DNA from 4 places in the Streptomyces sp. ITFR-16 genome. Region 2 is predicted to be linked to each of the others. Evidence: riboswitches for the same ligand, from Rfam matches in the RefSeq annotation. Region 2 holds a riboswitch; each other region holds the start of a gene.
The links. Region 2 has a riboswitch for cobalamin ahead of metE (5-methyltetrahydropteroyltriglutamate--homocysteine S-methyltransferase). Riboswitches for the same ligand answer to the same signal wherever they lie in the genome.

Region 1 (2,191 bases), 6.5 Mb from region 2:
GGTAGGCGCCCCAGTGGATCCAGACGCCGCTGCCCGCCAACTGCCCGAAGGACTCGTGGGCGTCGAGCATGACGACGATGTCGGAGTCGTCGGGCGGAAGGCCCTCGGCGAGGCGTCGCCCCGGGGTGATGTGGACGGGGCGGCCGACCCGGTTGAGGGTGATGCGGTGGCGGGCGGCGAGGGCGGAGACGCTGCTGATGCCGGGGACCACCTCGCAGGTGAAGTCCACCTCCCCGCGGGCCCCGATGTCCTCCAGGATGCCGAGCGTACTGTCGTACAGCGACGGGTCGCCCCACACCAGGAACGCCCCGCACTGTCCGGGCGCCAACTCCTCGCGGATCAGCCGGGCGCAGAGGTCGGCGCGGCGCCGGCGCCAGTCGCGCACGGCGTCGGTGTATCCCGCGTCCGATGCCTGGCGGCGGTCGCGCCAGGGGTCCTCGGCCTCGACGACGCGGTACGGCCCCGGGAGATGCTCATCGAGCACGTCCCGCCGCAACCGGGTGAGGGCGGATTTCTCCCGGCCCTTGCCGAGTACGAAGAAGACATCGGCCCTGCGCATGGCGCGCACGGCGCCGAGCGTGAGGTGGTCGGGGTCGCCGGCGCCGATCCCGATGACGAGGAGATGCCGGGCGGCGGTACTCATGCGCTGCTCCCGGTGGCCGTCCGCAGGGCGCGGTGCGGATCCGGGGCGAGCGGGTCCGCTTCGGGGCGGATGCGCATGCGTACACGGCCTTTCCGGTCCGGCGCCGGGTGGGCCGCGCGGGGCGGGGCCCCGGCTGCCACGCGTCGCGAGTGGCGGGGTGGACTTAGTAGGACGTCCAACTATATCTTCGGGGGACAAGGTCCGCGGTGCAGGGAAGCCGGTGTGAATCCGGCACGGTCCCGCCACTGTGACCGGGGAGTGTGCTGCCATCCACACGCCACTGGCGAGGTACTGCCGGGAAGGCGGGCGGCGCGCGGAGATCCGGGAGTCAGGATACCGGCCGCGGACGGTTCCGTGTTTTCCACGAGGATGGAGACGACACGCATGGCACCGGTCCGTACGCACACACACGACCCTGGTGATCCGGCGGGGCGCGCGCACATCCCTGCGCGCCCGTAGACCTCCGAGGCCCTCCGGCCCCACTGTCCGCTGTCCCACGGCATTCCCCGGCACCGCGCCCGCCTCTCTGCGCGCGGGCCGGCGGCTCGCCGTGCCGTCCCCGGATCCCACCTGACGAGAGCAGGCACCCATGGTCCGTGAACTCACCCATTTCATCGGCGGGAAGCACACCGCCGGTACGTCCGGTCTCTTCGGCGACATCCACGACCCCAACACCGGTTCCGTACAGGCGCGTGTGCCGCTCGCGGGCCGCGCCGACGCCGGGACGGCCGTCGCCGACGCCGTCACCGCCCAGCGGGAGTGGGGGCAGTGGAACCCCCAGCGGCGCGCCCGCGTCCTGCTGCGCTTCCTCCAACTCGTCGACGCGGAACGCGAATCCCTGGCGCGCCTGCTGTCGTCGGAGCACGGCAAGACCGTCGCCGACGCGCACGGGGACATCCAACGCGGCCTGGAAGTCGTCGAGTTCGCCGCCGGGATTCCCCATCTGCTCAAGGGGGAGTTCACGGACAACGCCGGCACCGGCATCGACGTGCACTCGCTGCGCTCCCCGATCGGTGTGGTCGCCGGGATCACCCCCTTCAACTTCCCCGCGATGATCCCGCTCTGGAAGGCGGCACCCGCTCTCGCCTGCGGAAACGCCTTCATCCTCAAGCCGTCGGAGCGCGACCCGTCCGTCCCGCTGCGGCTGGCCGAACTCTTCCTGGAAGCCGGTCTGCCGCCCGGCGTGCTGAACGTCGTCAACGGCGGCAAGGAAGCGGTCGACACACTCCTGGAGGACCCGAGGGTGGGCGCGCTCGGTTTCGTCGGCTCCACCCCCGTCGCCGCGCACCTCTATGCCACCGCCGCCGCCCACGGCAAGCGCGCCCAGTGCTTCGGCGGCGCCAAGAACCACATGATCGTGATGCCGGACGCCGACCTCGACCAGGCCGCCGACGCCCTGATCGGCGCCGGATACGGCTCCGCCGGCGAGCGCTGCATGGCGATCTCCGTCGCCGTCCCCGTCGGGGAGGAGACCGCCGACCGGCTCGTCGCCGCGCTCAAGGAGCGCATCGCCACCCTCCGGATCGGCCGCTCCGACGACCCGGACGC
Region 2 (2,191 bases):
TGATCCAGATGTTGCGGCCGTTGACCACACCGGCGACGAGCCGCTTGCCGGGCAGTCCGCCGACGGCGGCGAGGTCGTCCAGGTTGGCGGCCGCCTCGTCGGTGAAGTCCAGCGCCAGGCCCTCGACCGGGGCCTTCGCCAGGACGGGCAGCGCCTCCCCGAGCCGGTCGAAGTAGGAGGCGACGAGCAGCTTGGGACGGTCGGTCAGCGCGCCGAGGTCACGGTAGGTGCGGGCGGCGGCGTTCAGCTCGGCCGGCGTCCGGTCCTGGACCAGGGCGGGCTCGTCGAGCTGTACCCACTCCGCGCCGGCGGCCCGCAGATCGGCGAGCACCTCCGCGTAGACCGGCAGCAGCCGGTCGAGCAGGGTGAGCGGTTCGAAGTCGGCGGCCACCCCGGGGGCGGGCTTGGCCAGCAGCAGATACGTGACAGGGCCGACGAGCACCGGGCGGGCGGTGTGGCCGAGCGCGAGGGCTTCCCTCAGCTCGGTGACCTGCCTGGCGGAGTCGGCGGTGAAGACGGTGTCCGGGCCGAGTTCGGGGACGAGGTAGTGGTAGTTGGTGTCGAACCACTTGGTCATCTCCAGCGGAGCCACGTCCTGGGTCCCGCGGGCCATCGCGAAGTACCCGTCGAGCGCGTCGGAGGCGACGGCCTCGCGGTGCCGGGGCGGGATCGCACCGACCATGACGCTGGTGTCCAGGACGTGGTCGTAGTACGAGAAGTCACCGGTGGGCACCTCGTGGACACCGGCGTCGGCCAGCTGCCGCCAGTGGGAGCGGCGCAGACCGGCCGCCGTCTCCCGGAGGGCGTCGGCGGTGACCCGGCCCTTCCAGTAGCCCTCGATGGCCTTCTTCAGTTCCCGGTTCGGACCCTGGCGGGGGTAGCCGTACACGGTGGCTCGTGCTGCCGCGGCTGCGGGCTTCGCTGTCACGGAAATCTCCTTCGCGAGATGACTCCTGAACATCCCGGGACGGGACGCGGACGCGAAGGGATGACGAACCGGACGGATTCCGGCACCCGTACGGTGCGGTCTCTCCGTCTGATGTGTACGCCGACCCGCCCACGAGGTCACCGGGATATCCGCACACGAATGGTCGTGTGCGGGCAACGGGCAGGTCTTCGGACTCGCGGGCACGTCTGCCGGGGCAGACTCCTACTGGCCGTCGCTTCCCGGATCCGGGCGGATCCAGTGCTGATGACGGCGGTCGTTCCCACTCACCGCTGCGGGGCAGTCCCGGATTCCCACCGGGTTCCCTCTTACGACGCTCCTGCCTGGCGGACAGGGCGAACCAGCTGCACGGACCACCCTAGAGGGTGTGCCACCCCCGCCACGCCACTGTTCACATTCCGGAACATGGAATGAGACGCCGGGGGCCGGGCACGCCGAGGGGGCGTACGACGGATCCCTTGCCGCCGTACGCCCCTCTCCACAGCACCGCGGGCCCCTCGGCCCGGCGGTGGACCCGGGCCCCTCAGCCCCGGTCGTACAGGTGGAACCCCCGGCCGCTCTTGCGGCCCAGCAGCCCCGCCTCCACCATGCGCTGGAGCAGCGGCGGCGGGGCGTACAGGGGTTCCTTGAATTCGTCGTAGAGGGATGCGGCGATGGAGGCGACCGTGTCCAGGCCGATCAGATCGGCGAGCTTCAGCGGTCCCATCGGGTGCGCGCAGCCCAGCTCCATGCCCGCGTCCACATCGGCGGCCGTGGCGAACCCCGACTCCGCCATCCGGATCGCGGCGAGGAGGTAGGGGATGAGCAGGGCGTTGACGACGAACCCCGCCCGGTCCTGAGACCGGACGACCGTCTTGCCGAGGGTGTGCTCGGCGAAGTGCCGTACGGAGGCGATGACCTCCCCGGAGGTGTGCAGCGAGGAGACCACCTCCACCAGGGGCAGGACGGGGGCCGGGTTGAAGAAGTGCAGTCCCAGCACGCGGTCGGCGCGCCCGGTGGCCATGCCCAGCCGCATCACGGGGATGGAGGAGGTGTTGGTGGCGAGCACGGCCCCGGGGTCCTCGACGATCTTGTCGAGGGCCGCGAAGATCTCCGTCTTCACCTCGGTGTTCTCCACGACGGCCTCGACGACGAGCTGACGGTCGGCCAGGTCGTCCAGGCTGCCGGTGAAGATCATCCGGGCGAGGGCGTCCTCGGCGCTCACCCGGTCCAGCTTGCCCCGCCGCACCGCGCGTCCGAGGGAGA
Region 3 (2,191 bases), 5.1 Mb from region 2:
AGCCGCGCGACCTGGTGGTAGCGGTCGTAGATCGAGTCCAGCTCGTCCAGCGGCGAGTCCAGCAGATAGCAGGAGGACATCTGCGGGTGGCGGGTGCCGGAGTTGAAGAGCGTGGGGGAGGAGGGCAGGTAGTCCAGCCGGCTCATCAGCCCGTACAGCGCGGCGACCTCGCCGAGCGCGCGCTCGGATTCGTCCTCCGCGAGCCCGGCGGCGACCCGCAGCATGAAGTGCTGCGGGGTCTCGATGACCTGGCGGGTGTGCGGGTGGCGCAGCAGATAGCGGCTGTGCAGGGTGCGCAGGCCGAAGTAGCCGAAGCGGTCGTCGGCGCCGTCCGCGAGCGACTGCCCGATCAGCGCGTCCAGGGCCTGCGCGTGGAGCGTCACGAACGCGGCGGTGCGGTCCGCGATCAGGCCCTCACGGTGTCCGACGGCGACCGAGGCGGAGAACGACGTCGCGCCCTGCCCGGCCGCCTCGTCCGCGATGGTGCGGGTGAGGAGACGGGCGGCGAGCCGGGAGTACGCGGGGTCCTCGGAGATCAGGCCCGCGGCGGCCTCGGTGGCCAGCGAACACAGCTCGGCCTCGTCCGACCGGGCGTTGCGGCCGCGCAGGGCTGCGGCGGCGACGCGTCCGGGGTCGGTGTCGGGCAGATCGGCGGTGAGGTCGGTCAGGGTCCGCAGCAGTGCGGTGCCCGGTCCGTCCTTCGCGGGTCCGGCGGACCGGACCGCTTCGGCCTCGGCTGCTTCGGACTCGGCCGCTGAAACCGGATCGGCTGGCGCGATGGTCACGTGGTGCTCTCCCTCGCTCGGCTCGGGGCCGGCGGGGAGCGGGGGCAGCCGGGCGGAGCGGGACCCGGGCAGGGCAGCACTCCGTGCGGCGTCCACCGGCCCATCCGCGAGGCCCGGACGTCTGGGCATCCGGTTCGGTCGAGCCGGATGCGCTGTCGGCAGGTCCTCGGACTGACGGGTGCACAAAAGCACACCGAATACACCGTTGCGGGACAGTTCCGGATTCGCACCGGATTTCCCTGCGGCGACAGCGAGCACGAGCATACATGTGGGGGCCGCCGGATGCGGCAGCCCCCACATGTTGTGTCGTACGAGATCTCAGTGCGCGCTCACACCAGGGGCCGGAGCTCCAGGCGGTACGTCAGCAGCTTCAGGTCCTCGATCGGATTCCAGTCCCTCTCGGGGGTCCGGACGAAGCCGAGGCGCCCGTAGATTCTATGGGCACCGTGCATCGCCGGCTGCGTCGACAGGACGATCCCGGTGACGCCCGGGGTGGCTCGTGCGCGCTCGATACAGGCCCGTACCAGCGCCTCACCCGCTCCCGCTCCCCGGGCCTCGCGGGAGACCGCCAGCATCCGGAATTCGGCTTCGTCGGGCGCGGCGATGTCGCACCAGGGGTTGCCCGGCGGGGCGTAGGTCACCCCGCCCAGGACGCGGCCCCGCGTGTCGGCCGCCACCAGCACCTCGGCCTCGGCGGCCCGGCGGGGGACATCGCGCAGCTTCACCAGATACGGGTCGTCGGCGCCGAAGTCGAGGAGGCCGTCCCCGAGATAGGCCTCGGCGGTGATCTCGCCGAGGACCGTGTGCTCGGCGGGCTCGACCGGCCGGATCGTTATGTCCATGGGCGGAAGTCTGCCGCACGCCCGGGCCGGGCCCGCAAGCGATTTGCGCCGGCACTCCGAGCGCTTGGACGCGCGGACGGGCCGCCGCGCCCCCTCCGCGCGTGCGGAGGGGGCGCGACGGCCCGTCGCGGTGCCGTCAGTGGCCGCCCGGCGCACCCGCCGTGGCCGGCGGGAGCTCCGTCTGCACGCCCGGGTCGCCCGCGTCCGCGGTGTAGTCGCCCGGAGCGGTCTCGTCGACCCCGGCGGGCGCCTTCACGGCGTTCAGGACGAAGGTCAGGACCACGGTGACCACGATGTTCAGCACGAAGGCCGTCAGGCCGATGTAGCCGATCTCGCCGAGGCCCGGGATCTCCTTGGAGGACCCGCCGAAGTGCTTCTGGGTGGGGCTCGCGACCCCGTAGGCGGCGGCCGTCCCGTAGATCATGCCGACCGCCCAGCCGGCGAGCAGCGCCCAGCGGTGGAACCAGCGGGTGAACAGGCCGCCGACCAGGGCAGGCATCGTCTGGAGGATCCAGATCCCGCCGAGCAGCTGGAAGTTGATCGCGACCGTCTTGTCCATGGTGA
Region 4 (2,191 bases), 1.4 Mb from region 2:
GCAGCCCACCGCTCATACCGCTCTCCGTCCTGGGACCTGTGCATCTGGGGTACGGGTGAGGCGGCGGGCGGCGAGTCCCGCACCGAGGCGGGCCGCCACGCTGACGCCGAGGGCGAGCGCGCCGACCCGGCGCGAGAGGCGTACGGCCCGTTCGATGTCGGCGGTCTCCACCGCCCGGCCCGTCCCGCCGTTGAGGACGGGGCGGTGCTCGACCCGGCCGCCGTAGGCGAGAGTCCCGCCCAGGCGTACGCCGAGCGCGCCGGCGAACGAGGCTTCCACCGGGCCCGCGTTGGGGCTGGGGTGCTTGGCCGCGTCGGCCCGCCAGGCCCGGACCGCCTCCCGTGGCCGTCCCCCGGCGGCCACGGCGAGCAGGGCCGTCAGCCGGGCGCCCGGCCAGCCCGCGAGGTCGTCGAGGCGGGCCGAGGCCCAGCCGTAGCGCAGATGGCGGGGCGACCGGTGGCCGACCATCGCGTCGAGCGTGTTGACGGCGCGGAAGCCGACGAGCCCGGGGACGCCGCCGAGCGCGCCCCAGACCAGGGCGCCGACCACGGCGTCCGAGGTGTTCTCGGCGACGGACTCCACGACGGCGCGGGCGATCTGTGGCCCGTCCAGGGACTGCGGGTCGCGGCCGCACAGGTGCGGCAGCCGCTCCCGGGCGAGTTCGACGTCCCCGGCGGCGAGCGCGCCGCCGATGGCGCGGGCCTCGCGCCCCAGGGACGTACCGCCGACGACGGACCAGGTGGCGGCGGCGGTCAGCGCGACGGAGGCGGCGGGGTGGCGCCGCAGGGCGCGGGCGGCCAGCGCGGCGCCCCCGGCGGCGCCTCCGGCGCAGAGCAGGGTGTGCAGCGCGCCCCACCCGCGGTGGTCGCGCCACAGCCGGCGTTCGACGCCCGCCGCGGCCCGCCCGAAGGCGGCGACCGGGTGCCCCCTGCGGGGGTCACCGAGCAGCAGATCGCCGATCAGACCGGCCGTGGCGCCGTACGCGAAAATGCGATCGGCACGCACGGTTCAGCCGGCCGTCGCGCCTCGGAGGACCTTCGTACGGGCAACTGCTGGCGGGAAGGGCACAGGGACGGACGCACGGCGGCCGGGCATGGCGATATGTCCTCACTCAGGGTCCGCGCCCTGGTTCGACGTGACCGGCGACGAGAGTCTCCTGGCTTCCGGATCCGCAGTTCCCCCGGTCTTCCAGTCCGCTCGCGCGAACCGTGACTTCCGGTGGTGGGGGACTGCTCCCCGGTGACAGTGGCGGGACCGCGCCGGATTCGCACCGGCTTCCTCTGCTGTCGCCGTAATGGCTCCGGCAGTCCACCACGCTCCGCGAACACCCGTCAACCTGCCGTTGACCTGCGACGGCGCAGTGTGCGTAGACACACATCGGGCCGGACACACACGCGGTGTGTCCGGCCCGACGGGGAGGAGCGGGGAGAGGCCGGCGGGCCTCAGGCGACGATCAGATAGATGCCGTACGCGACCGCCGCGGCGCACAGCCCGAAGCAGACGTACGCGCCCGCGCGGGCCATCAGGAGCGACCCGCCCGGCTGTCCGCCCTCCGTGGCGGGTCCGGGCTGCTTGGAGAGTCCGACGATGCCGAGGGTGAAGAGGCCCACCAGGCCGACGGTGGCGACGAGAGAGACGCCGAAGACGGTGCCGAGGGCTGCCCAGTCGATGTGCATGTGTCCTTCGTCCTTACACCGTGGCCGGTCGGGCCGGGTCGGTCACAGGGGCGGCGGGGGCCGGGATGGTGGCCGTGAGGTCGTGGGCCTGCGCCTGGGCCGCCGCGGTGGGCGGCGGGCTGACGGCCGCGATGGCGGTGGTGACGACGCCCGCGGGTTCCGCGTCCGGTGCGACGTCCCCGTGGCCGACCGGCTTGCGGCGGGAGAGCACCCAGATCGCGCCGGAGCCCGCGATCAGCAGCGCCGCGACGACCACGACGCCCCAGGTGCCCTGCTTGGTGAGGAACTCGGCTCCCGCGCCGACCAGTCCGGCGGCCGGCAGGGTCAGGCCCCAGGCGACGAACATCCGGGTGGCGGTGGACCAGCGGACCACGCCCCCCTTGCGTCCGAGGCCCGCGCCCATCACGGCGCCGGAGCAGGACTGGGTGGTGGAGAGGGAGAAGCCGAGGTGCGAGGAGGCCAGGATGACGGTCGCCGCGCTGGTCTGGGCGGCGAAGCCCTGCGGCGGCTTCAGC

Region 1: another riboswitch for cobalamin. It lies ahead of RLT58_RS05260 (CoA-acylating methylmalonate-semialdehyde dehydrogenase); the one in region 2 lies ahead of metE (5-methyltetrahydropteroyltriglutamate--homocysteine S-methyltransferase).
Region 3: another riboswitch for cobalamin. It lies ahead of RLT58_RS11605 (ribonucleoside-diphosphate reductase subunit alpha); the one in region 2 lies ahead of metE (5-methyltetrahydropteroyltriglutamate--homocysteine S-methyltransferase).
Region 4: another riboswitch for cobalamin. It lies ahead of RLT58_RS28040 (cobalamin biosynthesis protein); the one in region 2 lies ahead of metE (5-methyltetrahydropteroyltriglutamate--homocysteine S-methyltransferase).

Annotation. Positions count from the first base shown of each region.
Region 1 covers NZ_CP134609.1:1,153,965-1,156,155, reverse strand. Annotated here, with positions in the region: gene cobF (precorrin-6A synthase (deacetylating)) at 1-643, opposite strand, end outside; cobalamin riboswitch at 824-1,003, shown strand; gene RLT58_RS05260 (CoA-acylating methylmalonate-semialdehyde dehydrogenase) at 1,233-2,191, shown strand, end outside.
Region 2 covers NZ_CP134609.1:7,702,473-7,704,663, forward strand. Annotated here, with positions in the region: gene metE (5-methyltetrahydropteroyltriglutamate--homocysteine S-methyltransferase) at 1-928, opposite strand, end outside; cobalamin riboswitch at 1,090-1,306, opposite strand; gene RLT58_RS34075 (3-hydroxybutyryl-CoA dehydrogenase) at 1,470-2,191, opposite strand, start outside.
Region 3 covers NZ_CP134609.1:2,646,228-2,648,418, reverse strand. Annotated here, with positions in the region: gene RLT58_RS11605 (ribonucleoside-diphosphate reductase subunit alpha) at 1-785, opposite strand, end outside; cobalamin riboswitch at 925-1,062, opposite strand; gene RLT58_RS11600 (GNAT family N-acetyltransferase) at 1,115-1,627, opposite strand; gene mctP (monocarboxylate uptake permease MctP) at 1,764-2,191, opposite strand, start outside.
Region 4 covers NZ_CP134609.1:6,330,301-6,332,491, forward strand. Annotated here, with positions in the region: gene RLT58_RS28035 (cobyric acid synthase) at 1-16, opposite strand, end outside; gene RLT58_RS28040 (cobalamin biosynthesis protein) at 13-1,005, opposite strand; cobalamin riboswitch at 1,150-1,282, opposite strand; gene RLT58_RS28045 (hypothetical protein) at 1,443-1,676, opposite strand; gene RLT58_RS28050 (inorganic phosphate transporter) at 1,690-2,191, opposite strand, start outside.